Regions from separate parts of the Paraburkholderia sp. GAS333 genome, predicted to be linked through region 2. Evidence: riboswitches for the same ligand, from Rfam matches in the RefSeq annotation. Region 2 holds a riboswitch; the other holds the start of a gene.
What was found. Region 2 has a riboswitch for cobalamin ahead of cobG (precorrin-3B synthase). Riboswitches for the same ligand answer to the same signal wherever they lie in the genome.
Positions count from the first base shown of each region.

Region 1 (7,733 bases), on a different contig from region 2:
CCTGCAACAACGCGCCCGCCAATGCGAGCAATGCGCCGCACGCAAAACCGGCCAGCGCGCGCGGTAAACGCAGCGTGCGGACGATCTCGCCAGCAAGGTCGCCCGATTCGACCGGCGACGCCGTGAACGCATGCGACGGCAGCAACGCCGTCAACACGCGTCCCGGTGCGAGCGACACGCTGCCCAACGCGAGCGACGCGAGCAGCACCGCCAGCGCGACGCAGGCGAGCACGAGCCATATCGCTGCCGCGCGCTTCGCGCTCATCACGCGCGCGGCAGCGGGCATCGAAACCGGAGGACGATTCATCCGCGTGATCTCAACGCAGCGCGCGCGTCACTGCTGCTGCCAACCGATCGTGACATACGCACCGCGTCGCGGCGAGTTATACGAGTAGGCCGTTTCATAGTCCTTGTTCAACAGATTGTCGATTTGCGCGGTGACGTACCACGCTTTCGTGATGTTGTAGCGCGCCGACAGATTGACGATGCCATAGCCGCCCAGATTGCCGCTGCTGTCGCTACGCGCGCCGCTCACGATCCATTCGCCACCCACGCGCCACCCTGCAATGCTGCGATTCACCGCCAGCGAGCCGAAGCGCCGCGCGCGCCGCACGAGGTCGACATCGTTGTCGAGGTCGACGGGATTTTGCAGCGTCAACGAGGCACGCACGTCCGTCTTGCCGACATGTCCGCTCCACGAGCCTTCGAGCCCCTGCACCTTCGCACGGCCGACATTCTCGGCCAGATAGATGCCGGGCGACACTTCGGGATAGTCGATCAGATTCGAATAGCGGGTCTGGAATGCGCTCAGGCGCATCACGCCAAGCGCATTCGACGCGTACTGCAACGCGGCTTCGATCGAATGACTGCGCTCCGGTTTGATCGACGGATTGCCGCTGTACGGATAGTACAGATCGTCGAAACTCGGGGCGCGGAACGAATCCGAATAGCTTGCGGTTGCCTTCCAGTTCCCGGTGATGTCGAAACCGTAGCCGAGATAGTAACTGTTCGCTCCGCCGAAATCGGAATACTGGTCGTGCCGTACGTTCGCCTGAATCTGGTTGCGCCCGAAGCGTCCCGTATAGCCGACGAAACCCGAATCGACGTGACGCTCGGGCGCGGCAAAGGTGTCCGATTCGAGCGTCTGATCGAGATGTTCGTAGCCGACCTGCAGTTTCTGTTGAGCGGCCAATGCAAAATCGTTCTGCCACGTGTACTGACGATTGTCGGTGTCGAAGCGGCCGTTATAGATGCCGTTGGTGTTCGACACACTGCGGTCGTCGCCTTCGGACACGATGAAATGCGTGGTCCACCAGTCGGTCAGCTTGCCGTTCGCGAACACCGACGCCTGGCGCACCTTGCTGTACAGATTGTTCAGATCGGTCGGCTCGCCGTACGCGTTGTCGTAACTGTTGTTGCCGTTCGACTGGAAGAACGTGACGCCCGCGTCCCATTGGTCGTTGAACTTGTGACGCAACGAAGCCGAGATGCTCTCGTTCAGATAGCCGTTCGCATTCGGATTCGCGCCCGACGCCTGGGCGGGATTGAGCGACGAAAAGCCGTCGTCTTTCGAGCGCGCGAGCGAGATGCTGAAGGTCGTGTTGCCGTCTTTGTCGAGTGCGCCGTTCACACCCATCTGCTGGGTCTGCGTGTGATAGCTGCCGTAGCCCACCGAAAAATTGAAGCGAGGCGGATGATCGCCGCCGTCTTTCGTGAACACCTGCACCACCCCGCCGATCGCACCCGAGCCGTATAACGCGGACACGTTGCCGTTCACGACTTCGACGCGGTCGATCTGATCGAGCGGGATCTGCGAGATTTGCGCCGAACCGAGGCTCACGGAATCGACCCGCACGCCGTCGATCAGCAACAGCGATTGCGTCGACGACGCGCCGCGCAAGAACAGGCTCGCCGTCGAACCAGGGCCACCTGTCCGCGAGATTTGCGCGCCGGGCGCGAGTTGCAGCAGACCGGGCAAGTCGGTGGCGGTGGTGTCGGTGAGATCCTGCTGATCGAATAACGTGGTCTGCGGAATCGTGTCCGCGAGCGGTTGCGGCGTGCGCCCCGCGGTCACGACGACGGGCGACAGTAGCGTGGACGAATCATCTGCAGCGGACACATCGCCCGATGACGATGATGACGACGCCGATTCAGACGTGGTAGCGGCAGCAGAATCTGCAGCATCTGAAGCGGACGCGGACGAAGATGGCGATGCAGCACTCTGCGCATGCACGACGAGCGGCAGGCTCGCAAATGCGAGCAGCACCGCGCGAGCGATGGGGGACAACATGGGATGGCATTCCTGTGGATAGCGTGCGCGGCCCGCTTCCCCGCAGGCCGATGCGTAACGAGGCACCCCCGTATTTAACATTTTCGCGGGGGACGTGCCTCTCCCTCTGGCCGGTATCCGGGCTGGCGACACATCGATCCCACCTTCCCACGCGTAACGCGCAGTGGCACACTCACATGTTGAGCTTCAAACACGCGATCAGGATCGACCTGCATGACGAATGCGGCCGCTTACCGTTGCGGGGGCAGCGCAGGTTAGCGCGTTCCGGTTCACGGAACATGCGCCCTGCTTCCCGTTTAACTACGCACTGTTGAAAAGCGCGCGGGCACCAGAGTGCGGCAAGTTTAGGAGCGGCCTCGAAGTGCGTCAAGAACGGTTGCACCATCGCAAGCCGTTCTGTTAAATGCAGAATATTGTCCGACCGGCGAGGTGTTTTTCATCATAAGGTCGATAAAAGCCTGCATAAAGCAATGTTGTTACGTCTCGAAACGAGACAATTGTCGGAACCTGCGATATTCCGCGCTAAAATGCAATGTCTTTAGAGGACGCAGCACATGCTCACCGAACTCGAATCACTTTCACAGAATATCGGCAAGCTGATCGCGATCAGCCAACGCCACAATGAAGCGCGAATCGCGCTCGAAGATCAGCTCGCCCAATCACGCGCCGAAGCAGAAGCTACGCGCACGGAACTTGCACTGTTGCGCGAAGAGCGCGACGCATTGCAGGCCGAACGCGATGCGCTGTCCGCGAAAATCGACGACGCTCAGGTGCGCCTGAATGCAATTCTCGAGAAACTGCCGCGGGCCCGCGCGAACAGCGAGCCGGATAACCAGCTCGATCTGCTCGAGCCTGCTCAGCACGCTGTCGAAGCGGAGAGCGAAGTGACCCGCCACGGAGAAAATGCATGACCACCAAGCAGATCGAAGTATCGATTCTCGACGTGCCCTATCGCCTCGCGTGCTCGCCGGAAACGGAAGGCGCACTGCTTGAAGCGGTTGCTCGCGTCGACGCCGAAATGTCGAAGATCCGCAATAACAGCAACGTGCGCGGCACGGATCGCATTGCCGTCATGGCTGCGCTGTCGCTGGCATCGGAACTGCTTAGGCTCCAATCGAGCGTTAGACACGGAGAAGCATTTCCTGCAGAGGAAATCCGGCGTACAATGCATCAAATGAACGAACAACTGGGTACTGTGATTCAGCAGTACAACATGCAGTAAGTAGCAGTCGGTCCTGAGATCCACTGCGGATTCAAACGAAGGTGAGTCAATCTCGGCAAACGTTTGAGTTCAATCGTTTAAGCTTCATCCGTTTAGCTTCCCTGCCTGGTTCGCCAAGGTCATATATTCCTTGAACCAATGCCATGTGCACGGTTGCGGAAATTTGTAGCACGGGTGTGCGCGTCACTCTGTCTGATGTACCCGAAGTGTTGCTAACTGCGACCAATTCTGAACCCCCGGTTCAGGATGCCGGCCTAGCGGCTAAGGCGGGGACCTTATCTAGAACGGCATCGGACTTCGGTTCGATGCCGTTTTTCTTTGGGCTCCGGTTTCACGTACGTTTTCTCCGTTCGCGTTTTTCGTTCGTGCCGTCAAGCCCTTAACGTCAACCACGTTCAATTCGATTCATGCGCTACTGGCTAATGAAGTCCGAACCGGACGAAGCAAGCATCGACCATCTCGCCAACGCACCGCGCCACACGTTACCGTGGACCGGCGTGCGCAACTATCAGGCGCGCAATTTCATGCGCGACATGATGCAGGTCGGCGACGGCGTGCTGTTCTATCACTCGAGCTGTCCTCAACCCGGTATCGCGGGGCTCGCGGAGGTCTCGTCCACTGCCTACCCGGACCCGACACAATTCGACAGGAAGAGCCCGTACTACGACGAAAAGTCGTCGCAGGAAACGCCGCGCTGGCTGCTCGTCGACGTCGTATTCAAAAAGAAAATTCCGCTGATTCCGCTCGCAACTTTGCGCGAGCACGAAGAATTGCAGGACATGCGCGTGCTCGCCAAGGGCAACCGTTTGTCGATCACGCCGGTGACCGAAGCCGAGTGGCGCTTCATCACGAAGCGGCTTGTTTAAGACTCGCGTGAAGCCTGTTCGACGTCGATGTAAAACCGGGTCGCGACGATTAAAGCAAAGTGAGATCAGGGAACCAAGCTCAGGTTACAAGCGCCTAACGGACGCACAGAGGGACTGGCAAACAGCGTGCCATTTGTCGCACGCCGTTCGTGCCAATCGTGCATCAACCTGTTCAAGCAAGGAGTCGAGCAATGACAAAAAACACCGCACGGGCAGTCGCACTCGCGCTTATCTGCTCCGCACCCGTCGCGCTTACGCTGACCCCGACCCTCGCGCGCGCGCAAGGCGTCATGCAAGCTCAGCCTTCGGGCGTGCTGTCGCTGAATGCACAAGCTAGCGCGGAAATTCAGCAGGACGTAGTCGATATCACGCTGTTTTACGAGCAGGAAGCGAGCGATCCGTCGGCGCTCACGTCCACGCTGAATCAGCGTGCCGATTCGGCACTGCAGAAAGCGCGCGGCGTGAGCGGTGTGACGGCTCACACCGGTTCGTTCTCGATCTTCCCGTCCACCGATCGTGATGGACGCATTTCTGCATGGCGCGGCCGCACGGAGGTCGTGCTCGAATCGCACGACTTCGCGGCGGCGTCAAAACTCGCGGGGCAAATGGCATCGATCATGCAGGTCGGCAACGTGCAGTTCTCGCTGTCGCCGGAAGCGCAACGCGCCGCCGAGCAGAAGCTCACGGGCGAGGCGATCAGGTCGTTCCGCGAGCAGGCCGCATCGTCGGCACAGGCGTTTGGGTTCAGTGGATATTCGATCCGCGAGGTCAGCGTCAATCATGGCGGCGTGATGCCGCGTCCCATGATGATGATGAGCGCGCGCGCTATGGGCGCAGACGCGAAGGCCGCGGCGCCGATGCCGCTCGAAGGCGGTACGTCGACAGTAACGGTCAACGTGTCGGGCTCGGTGCAGATGAAGTAACGCGCTGTATCGCGCTCGATAGTCCGGTTGAAATGACAAACGCCACGGCATGCCGTGGCGTTTGTCATTAACCATGCGCTACGGCAACCCGTAGCGATCAGATCAAATCAGATCAGCTTGCGCTCACGGCCTGTGCCGGTTGCCGCCGCGCACGCTTATACGACCACACGAGCAGGCCGATGCCCACGAGAATCATCGGCAGCGACAGCCATTGACCCATGGAAAGACCCATGGCGAGCAGCCCGAGGAAGTCGTCCGGTTCACGCGCGAACTCAACCGTGAAGCGAGCGAGGCCGTAGCCAATCAGGAACACCGCGGAAATCGAGCCCATCGGCTTCGGTTTGCGCGAAAAGAAAATCAGCACGAAGAACAGCGCAATGCCTTCGAGCGCGATCTCATACAGTTCCGACGGATGCCGCGGCAGCATGTGATATTGCGCGAACACTTCGTTCAGATGCCATTGCGCGGCCAGTTGCGGATGCGCGGAAAGCCACGCCGCGTCGTCCGGTGCGGCGCCTGGAAACAGCATCGCCCAAGGCGCGGACGGATCGGTCACGCGTCCCCACAACTCACCGTTGATGAAGTTGCCGAGACGTCCTGCGGCGAGCCCGGTGGGCACCATCGGCGCAACGAAGTCGGTGACCTGCAGCCACGAGCGCTTGCGTTGATACGCGAACAGCACCATCGCGATGGTCACGCCGAGGAAGCCGCCGTGAAACGACATGCCGCCCTGCCATACCTTGAAGATGTCGAGCGGATGCGCGAAATAAAAGCTCGCCTTATAGAACAGCACATAGCCGAGACGGCCGCCGAGGATGGTGCCGAGCACGCCGTAAAACAGCATGTCGTCGATATCTTTCGCGGTCCAGCCTTGCGCGGCGACATACGGCAAACGCAGACGCAGCCGTCCGACGACGATCGCCGCGATGAACGCGACGAGGTACATCAGTCCATACCAGCGCACTGCAAGCGGCCCCAGATGAATGGCAATGGGGTCGAAATTCGGATGAATGAGCATCGTGTTGTTATGGGCAGTTCAGGTTCAGAAGCGGGTTACTAAAGCAATTCGGCAGCGGATAACGGTAACGGGCCAGCGGCCCGCATGGCATCCGGCGCATGCATTTGACGGTCCGGCGCGCGATGCGTTCGCGGCAACGCCGCTAGACACGCAACGCGGCGGCCTCCGGTGCGACGGTAGCAGCGTAAGCCCGCACGATCTCGATGAAGCCCGCCAGCACCGGACTCACCTCGTCCGTGCGCCACACCAGCCCCGTCTCGATCACCGGCACCGACTCCGCGAGCGGCCGGTACACCACCCCCGTGCGGCGCAGGTTACGCAACGATTGCGGCACGAGTGCGACGCCCATTCCGGCGGACACCAGGCTGACGATCGTCTGCATCTGGATGGCCTCCTGGCCGATCCTGGGTGCGACGCCCGCCACGCCGTAGCAATCCATAATGATGTCATAAAAGCCAGGCGCCAGACGTCTGGGGAAGATCACGAGCGGCGTATCGGCCACGTCGAGCAGGCTGACCGGCGCGTCGAGCCACCCGGCGTGCGGGTCTCCGAAGGCGCCGTGCGCACCGCCCAGCCGCCCGGAAGCTTCCGTCGACATCGCGATCACCAGCGGCTCACGCACGATCGGCAGCCACGAAAGCTGAGCGGCATGACGCGGCGGCAGCGGCGCGATCACCAGACCGGCGTCGATGCGCCCCGCCACCAGTTCATCCACCTGCACGTCGCTGGTCGCCTCGGTCAGTTCGAGCCGCACTCGCGGATGACGCACGCCGAAATCGCGCAGCAAAGGCGGCAGCAAGCCGTAATCGGCGGTGGAAACGAAGGCCAGCGACAACCCGCCCGCCTCGCCGCGTGCAAGGCTCTGCGCGAGCGGCCGCAGCCCTTCGGCGTCTGCGAGCAGCCGCAGCACCTCGGGCAACAGATCGGCGCCCACCCGCGTGAGCTTGACCGACCGCTTGGTGCGCTCGAACAGTTCCACGCCCAACGTCTCCTCCAACGCCCGGATGGCTTGCGACAAAGGCGGCTGCGTCATCGAAAGACGCACGGCGGCACGCCCGAAGTGCCGCTCTTCGGCAACAGTGACGAAATAGCGCAACTGGCGCAGATCCGGGATGGCAGGCAGCATGATTAATATATTTTACGACCTAATAGCACCTGAATAATATATTGGACGCGCGTTTCCCGAAACTGCATCCTTGGATGGCGCGTCGGAGCTACTACACTGAATTGACGCGCCGGCGACGCAAGCGGCCGACGCTGCCGCAACACCGTCATCGCAGCCCCGGCCGGAAAAGACCCGGCCGCATCACCCCGCAAATATCCGCCGCCGCGTTCCATCCACGCAGCCCGGCTCAAAACAAAATCGATTGGAGGCCCCATGGCATACAACCGTCGTTCGAAAAACATCACGCAG
Region 1 covers NZ_JBNDKS010000002.1:1,145,780-1,153,512, reverse strand. Annotated here, with positions in the region: gene ABH945_RS14310 (FecCD family ABC transporter permease) at 1-307, opposite strand, end outside; gene ABH945_RS14305 (TonB-dependent receptor domain-containing protein) at 335-2,290, opposite strand; cobalamin riboswitch at 2,382-2,638, opposite strand; gene ABH945_RS14300 (ATPase) at 2,845-3,201, shown strand; gene ABH945_RS14295 (cell division protein ZapA) at 3,198-3,512, shown strand; RNA gene ssrS (6S RNA) at 3,608-3,789, shown strand; gene ABH945_RS14285 (EVE domain-containing protein) at 3,920-4,378, shown strand; gene ABH945_RS14280 (SIMPL domain-containing protein) at 4,570-5,301, shown strand; gene lgt (prolipoprotein diacylglyceryl transferase) at 5,414-6,319, opposite strand; gene ABH945_RS14270 (LysR family transcriptional regulator) at 6,462-7,445, opposite strand; gene ilvD (dihydroxy-acid dehydratase) at 7,698-7,733, shown strand, end outside.
Region 1: linked by a shared signal. The riboswitch ahead of ABH945_RS14305 (TonB-dependent receptor domain-containing protein) and the one ahead of cobG (precorrin-3B synthase) in region 2 are both predicted to bind cobalamin.

Region 2 (7,733 bases):
GTATTGGCCGCGCGAATCGCGGTTTGCAGAGCGTCATCGGCACCGTATCCGGCGGCCCATGTCGCCAGCCGTTCGAGATCGATGCTCGAATTCCGGCTATGCAGATCGAGATGCCCGGCCGCCAGCTTGCTGAGCTTGCCGAAGCCGCCGCACACGCTGAGCCGCTCGACCGGCGCGCGCTTCATATGCTTGAGCACCGCGCCGACGAAGTCGCCCATTTCGATCAGCGCGATATCGGGCAGCGCATAGTGCGCGCGCATCGCGTCCTCGCTGGCGTTGCCGGTGCAGGCCGCGAGATGCGTGTAGCCGTTCGCGCGCGCCACGTCGATGCCCTGATGAATCGACGCGATATAAGCCGAGCACGAGAACGGCCGCACGATCCCGGTGGTGCCGAGAATCGACAATCCGCCGATGATGCCCAGCCGCGGGTTCATCGTTTTCAACGCGAGTTCCGCGCCGCCTTCGACGCCGATCGTCACTTCGAAGCCGCCGCTGTACGCATGCTCGGCGGCGAGTTCGGTCAGATGCTGCGTCATCATGCTGCGCGGCACGGGATTGATCGCCGGTTCTCCGACCGGCAGTGTCAGACCGGCTCGCGTCACGGTGCCGACGCCAGGCCCCGAGCGAAAAATCACGCCGGGTTCGGCGATCAGGCGCACGCGCGCGAACACGATCGCGCCGTGGGTGACGTCGGGGTCGTCGCCGGCGTCCTTGACGGTGCCGGCTTCGGCAACGTCAGCGCTGCTGGCGTTGCCGGCATCTCCGGCGACATGGACGTCATCGGCGACATCGGTGTCATTGACGACGCGGCGGCAGTAGACCAGCGGCATCGGCACATGCTGGCCCTTGGGCAGCGTAATTTCCGCGACCTCGCTGACGACGCCCGCAAGCAGCAGACGCGCCGCCGCCAGCGACGTCGCGGTGGCGCAACTGCCGGTCGTGTAGCCGCTACGTAGCGGCGCGGGTTGTTCGGGTGTTTCGTCGCGCATTACGGATGATCGGTGGAAACGGCGGGCATGTTGCCCGGGATACCCGCAGCGTGCTTCGTCACGTCGAGCATCGTGATCGGCAACGCCTGACGCCACGTATCGAAACCGCCGAGCGGCCGCGCGTCGGCCAGCGCGACGCGGGTCAGCGTGCCTCCGTGCCGGTCGCGCCACGCGATCAGCGCCGCTTCGCCTTGCAGCGTGACCGCGTTCGCCACCAGACGGCCGCCGTCGCGCAGACTCTCCCAGCAGGTTTCCAGCACGCCCGGCACCGTCACGCCACCGCCGATAAACACCGCATCCGGCGCGGGCAGTCCGTGCAGCGCCTCGGGCGCGCGGCCCGCGACGAGTTGCAGACCCGGCACGCCCAATGTGTCGCGGTTATGTTCGATAAAAGCCTGCCGCTCCGGATGCCCTTCGACGGCAATCGCGCGGCAGGCGGGATGCGCGCGCATCCATTCGATCCCGATCGAGCCGCTGCCCGCGCCCACGTCCCACAGCAATTCGCCGGGCGTCGGCGCGAGGCGCGCGAGCGTGATCGCGCGCACATCGCGTTTGGTCAACTGGCCGTCGTGGCGAAACGCGTCGTCAGGCAGACCGCAGGTCAGCGGCAGACGCGGCGCGGCTTCGTCCGCGCGGCATTCGAGCGCGATCAGATTCAGCGCGGCGACTTCGCCCGCGGGCCATTGATCGGCCCGGCCGTCGATCCGCCGTTCCAGATCGCCGCCCAGATGTTCGAGCACGACCATCCGGGTCGCGCCGAAGCCGCGCGTCGCCAGCAACGCGGCAAGCGCGGCGGGCGTGCGGCCGTCGGCGCTCAGCACGAAAATGCGCGCGCCGTCATGCAGATGCGCATTCAACGCCGCCAGCGGACGACCCACCACCGACACCGTCGCCACGTCCTGCAACGGCCAGCCCAAACGCGCTGCCGCCAGCGACAACGACGACGGCGCGGGCAGCACCCGCAGTTCGCCCTCGGGCAACTGCCGCGCCAGCGTCGCGCCGACGCCGAACAGCATCGGGTCGCCGCTCGCCAGCACGCACACGCTCTGATTGCGCTCGGCCAGCAACGGTGCGAGATCGAACGGACGCGGCCACTGGGTGCGGCGCGCGGCGAGTCGCGCGGGCAGCATCGCCAGATGACGTTCGCCGCCATAAATCACCGACGCCGTCAGCAAAGCACGCCGCGCGGGCCGTCCCAAACCGGCGAAGCCGTCGTCGCCAATGCCCACTACGGTCAGCCATGCCGGCATGCATCCATCCTCACTCTGAATCTTCAAATAATGCGCTGTGCCACGCCTGTCAAAGCGTCCAGCCTCGTTGCGCTGTCCGAAAAAAGGCATAATACAGCCGCCGGTGCCCTTCGGGGCCGAAGAGGGAACACAGTGCCACTGTGGCTGCCCCCGCAACTGTATGCAGCGAGTCCGCCTGCGCTGCGCGCCACTGGATTGACCGGGAAGGCCGCGGCGGATCATGACCTGCCAGCCAGGAGACCTGCCGGCAACACTGTTCGTGCCAGCCAACATCGGGCGGGGTGTACCGATGCCGCAGCAAGCCTGACGCGGCTTGCTCGGGTTTTTGTGCGACGCTCAACCCGGTGTCCGTCTTGAATCAAGCTTCGCCCTCCCTCGTTTTGCCTCACGCGGTCCCGACACTGCGGCCCTCGGCGTGTCCGGGGCTGCTGCGCATCGTCGCCGCGCGCGATGGCGGGATCTGCCGGATCAAGCTGCCTGGCGGCGTATTGAGCGCGGCGCAGGCCGAGGTTATCGCAGGCGCGAGCGCACGGCACGCGGCCGGGGTGGTTGAGTTGACCAATCGCGCGAATTTGCAGGTGCGCGGGGTGCGTAGCGGGCACGAAGCGGCGTTGATCGAGGCGCTGGTGGGTGCGGGGCTTGGGCCTGAGCCTATGTCGGGGGGGAGCGTGGCCGTTAATGCGAGCGCCGCTTCCGCCGACGATGTCCGCAACGTGATGATCAGCCCCGCCGCCGGACGCGATCCCGCGGCCCTGGTCGATACGACGCAGCTGTGTGCCGAACTGCTCGCGCTGCTGCAAAGCGACACGCGGTTTGCAGCGTTGTCGCCGAAATTCGCGTTGCTGCTGGATGGCGGTGAGCGGCTGGCGCGGGTCGATCATCCGCATGATGTGTGGATCGCGGCGTCGCAGGGTGTCGAGGGTGTGCGGTTCGTGTTCGGGTTGGCGGGATGCCCGCCGGAGGCTTCGGCTTCGGCTTCGGCTTCGGCTTCGGCTTCGGCTTCGGCTTCGGCTTTTCAAAGCGTAGCTGCGCCTGAACCGCAGCAAGTCGGGCGGCTTAACAAAGGCACAGGCCCATTAGCCGCCGTATCGCCCGCGCAAGTCCCGGCTCTCGTGCGAGCGCTGCTGCACACCTTCCTCGACCTCGCCGCCGACGACGCCACCCGCATGCGTCACCTGCTCGCCACCCATGCCGTCGATGCCATCCTGCAGCACGCCCAGACCTACGTCGACTTCCCGCTCTCACGCGACGCGTCGCTCGCCGGCTGGCAACGCAGCACGCCAGCCGACGCCGGCCTTCGCCTCGGCGCGCATCCGCAATGCAAGTTGGGAACATGGCACGCAGGCGGCCAACCGCCGCTCGGCCGCGTCGATGCCGATACCTTGCGCGCCCTCGCCTTGCTCGCGCGCCAGCACAACACCGGCATCCTGCACATCACCCCGTGGCAAAGCGTGCTGCTTCCCGACCTCGCGACCGACACCGTGCCCGCCGTGCTAACCGCACTGAACGCGCTCGGCCTCGCCTGCGACCCGTCGCAGCCGATCACGCGTCTGATCGCGTGCGCCGGGTCGAGCGGCTGCGCAAAAAGTCTCGCGGACACCAAAGCCGACGCGCAGCAACTCGCCGCGCAACTGCCCGCGGGCGTCGAAGTGCACCTCAGCGGCTGCCCGCGATCCTGCGCGGCCGCGCATTGCGCGCCCTACACGCTGCTGGCGGTTGCGCCCGGCAGCTACGACCTTTATCGACGCGACGACAGCGGATCCGGTTTCGGCCGCTGCGTCGCGCACCAACTGACGATCCAACAGGCCGCCGACACGCTCGCGCGCCTGGCCCGGAGTAACACTGATGCTTGAATACATACGCGACGGTCAGGAGATCTATCGCCAGTCGTTCGCGACGATCCGCGCGGAGGCCGACCTGTCGCGCATTCCCGCCGACCTCGAAAAACTCGCGGTGCGCGTGATCCACGCATGCGGGATGGTCGACGTGATCGACGATCTGCAATTTTCCGCCGATGCCGGCACCGCAGGCCGCGTCGCCCTCGCTCAAGGCGCGCCGATTCTGTGCGACGCGGGCATGGTCGCGCAGGGCATCACGCGAGCCCGGCTGCCCGCGGGCAACGAAGTGATCTGCACGCTCACGCAGCCGGACGTCCCCGCGCTCGCCCGCGAACTTGGCAATACGCGCTCGGCTGCCGCGCTCGAATTGTGGCGTCCGCATCTGGCGGGCAGCGTCGTCGTGATCGGCAATGCGCCGACCGCGCTGTTTCATCTGCTCGACATGCTCGATGCCGGCGCGCCAAAACCCGCGCTGATCCTCGGCTTTCCGGTGGGTTTTATCGGCGCGGCCGAATCGAAGGCGATGCTCGCGCAGGACAGTCGCGGCGTGCCCTTCGTCGTCGTGAACGGCCGGCGCGGCGGTAGCGCGATGGCTGCCGCGGCCGTCAATGCGCTCGCAACGGAGGTCGAATAAATGGCGGTGCAAGGACGTTTGCTCGGACTCGGCGTCGGCCCCGGCGACCCCGAACTCATCACGCTGAAGGCGCTGCGTTTGCTGAAAGCGGCACCCGTGGTCGCGTATTTCGTCGCCAAGGGGAAAAAGGGCAACGCGTTCAGCATCATCGAAGCGCATTTGCACGAGGCGCAGCAGCATCTGCCGCTGGTTTATCCGGTGACGACCGAGGCGCTCGAACCGCCGCTGTCGTATGAAGCGATCATTGCCGACTTCTACGACACCGCCGCAGGCGTCGTGTCCGCGCATCTCGACGCGGGTCGCGACGTGGCGGTGATCTGCGAAGGCGATCCGTTCTTCTACGGCTCGTACATGTACCTGCACGACCGGCTCGCGGCGCGCTACGACAGCGAAGTCGTGCCCGGCGTCTGCTCGATGCTCGGCGGCGCGGCGGTGCTCGGTGCGCCGCTGGTGTATCGCAACCAGAGCCTGTCGGTGTTGTCGGGCGTGCTGCCAGAGGAAGATTTGCGCCGCCGTCTCGCCGATGCCGACGCTGCCGTGATCATGAAACTCGGCCGCAATTTCGACAAGGTGCGGCGCGTGCTTGGCGAGCTTGGCCTCGCGAAACGTGCGCTTTACGTCGAACGCGCGACGATGGGCAATCAGCGCATCGTGCCGCTCGCGGACGTCGATCCGATGGCGTCGCCGTATTTTTCGCTGCTCGTCGTGCCGGGGGAAAAATGGCAAGGATGACGGCAGCGCCCGCCATCGTGATTCTCGGCGCGGGCGCGTTGGAGACTGCCCGGCGCATTCAGGCTTTGTATCGCGGACGTGGTGCGGGCGAAGGTGAACGACTCGCAGCCGAGGCTGATGTCGCGAAGACCGCAGGCGATGCGCACGCGAGTCATCTGGAAGGCGTAGCAAATGCCAGCGGCTCTGCTGCTGCTTCGAACCCCGCGTCTGCGAATCCCGCTGCTCCGCTGGCAAGCGCCGCTTGCCAGATCCACGCACTGCAAGGCCGTGTCGAGGCCGATGTCGGCTATACCGAACTCGGCGCGCATCTGTGCGAACTCTACGCACGCGGCACACCGATCGTCGCCTTGTGCGCAGCGGGCATCGTGATTCGCTGCCTCGCGCCGATGCTGTCGAACAAGGGCGTCGAGCCGCCGGTGCTCGCCGTCGCCGAAGACGGCAGCGCGGTCGTGCCGTTGCTCGGCGGACTCGCCGGCGTCAACGTGATGGCGCGCGAAATCGCCGCTGCTCTGGCCGTGGCGCCCGCCATCACGACTAGCGGCGAACTGCGCTTCGGCACCTGCGTGCTCAATCCGCCCGAAGGTTATGCACTCGCCGATATCGGGCAAGGCAAGCGCTTCGTGTCGGATCTGCTGGCGGGCGAGAGCACGCGCATCGAAGGCGACGCGCCCTGGCTCGACGACGCGCGGCTGCCGCGCTCAGAAAACGCCCGCCTCGCGATTCGCGTGACGCCGCGTGTATGGGACGGGCGTGAAGATGACCTGGTGATTCATCCGCGCAGTGTGGTTGCTGCGGTGACGGGGTTTGCAGATGCCGCTGACCGCATCGCTGCCCGCGTCCGCGATTCGCTCGATGCACACCGTCTCGCGCCGCTATCGCTCGCAGCCCTGCTGATTTCGCTGGAACACGCGTCGAACCCCGCGTTCGCTGAAGCCGCCGCGCTGCTCGACGTGCCGTTGCGCTTCACGCAGACTCGCGCTGAAGACAACGCAACGCCCGCCAGCCTCCTGCAAGCAGCCCTGCGCGTGCCGTACGAAACGCTGGACGACGACGCAGCGACAGGCATCGCGCTTGCCCTCACCCCGCTCGCGATCGATCCGCACACGATTGGCCGCGCACGAGGCCGCCTGACCGTGATCGGTCTCGGCCCCGGCAGCGCCGATCTGATGGTCCCCGCGGCCCGCGCCGCGCTCGACGAAGCCACCGACATCCTCGGCTACGACACCTACGTGAAAATGGCCGGCCCGTTGCGCGCGAGCCAGCGGGTGCACGGCACCGACAATCGCGAGGAAATGCAGCGCGCGCGGCACGCGTTCGATCTGGCGAGCGAAGGACGTTCGGTGGTGATGGTGTCGTCGGGCGATCCAGGCGTGTTCGCGATGGCCGCAGCGGTGCTCGAAGCGCTCGACGAGGACGCGTCGCAAGCGTCGCAACACCCCGCCTGGTCGGCGGTCGAACTGAAGATCCTGCCGGGTGTGTCGGCGGCGATGGCGGCGGCGGCCCAGGCAGGCGCACCGCTCGGCCACGACTTCTGCATGCTGTCGCTGTCCGACAACCTGAAGCCGTGGTCGATCATCGAAAGACGTCTGCGGCACGCGGCCGATGCCGATCTGGTGATGGCCTTCTACAACCCGATTTCGCGCGCGCGTCCGTGGCAACTGGATAAAGCGCTGGATATCGTGCGGGAATATCGCTCCGCGCAAACGGTGGTGGTGCTCGGGCGCGACGTGGGCCGCCCCGGCGGCACGCGGCGCACGCTGACGCTCGGTGAGCTGCGTTCGTCCGATGTGGATATGCGGACGATGGTGATCGTCGGATCGTCGACGACGCGGCGGTTCGGCAAAGGCACGCTCGACGGTGACGAGTGGGTGTACACGCCGCGCTGGTACAAGTGAAAGCCTGAGCCGACGCAGGTCGGCTCAGGCCCGACGCAAGCGCATCAAGCCTGACGACTCAAGCCGCCACCTTCAGATCCTCGATTGCCCGCTGCCTTACCCCGAGGTCGTCCCACAGTTCCGGGTGGCACGTGAACACCAGGATCTGGTGCCGCGTCGCCGCATCGATCAGCGCGCGCTTGATCGCATCGCGACGCGCGGCATCGGTATGCACGGCGGCGTCGTCGAGCATCAGCAAGGTCGGCCTGCCCGACGCCTTCAAGAGGTCCGCATACGCCAGCCGCGTCAGAATGCCAAGCTGCTCGCGCGTGCCGAAACTCAGCGCGTCGAGCGTGTCGGCGCGACCATGGCGATCCAGCGTCGCGGGACTCAGATCGTCGCCGAGCGCAATGCTC
Region 2 covers NZ_JBNDKS010000004.1:338,976-346,708, reverse strand. Annotated here, with positions in the region: gene ABH945_RS23540 (cobalt-precorrin-5B (C(1))-methyltransferase) at 1-989, opposite strand, end outside; gene cbiE (precorrin-6y C5,15-methyltransferase (decarboxylating) subunit CbiE) at 989-2,239, opposite strand; cobalamin riboswitch at 2,324-2,502, shown strand; gene cobG (precorrin-3B synthase) at 2,584-4,092, shown strand; gene ABH945_RS23525 (precorrin-8X methylmutase) at 4,085-4,711, shown strand; gene ABH945_RS23520 (precorrin-2 C(20)-methyltransferase) at 4,712-5,443, shown strand; gene cobJ (precorrin-3B C(17)-methyltransferase) at 5,440-7,338, shown strand; gene ABH945_RS23510 (AAA family ATPase) at 7,397-7,733, opposite strand, start outside.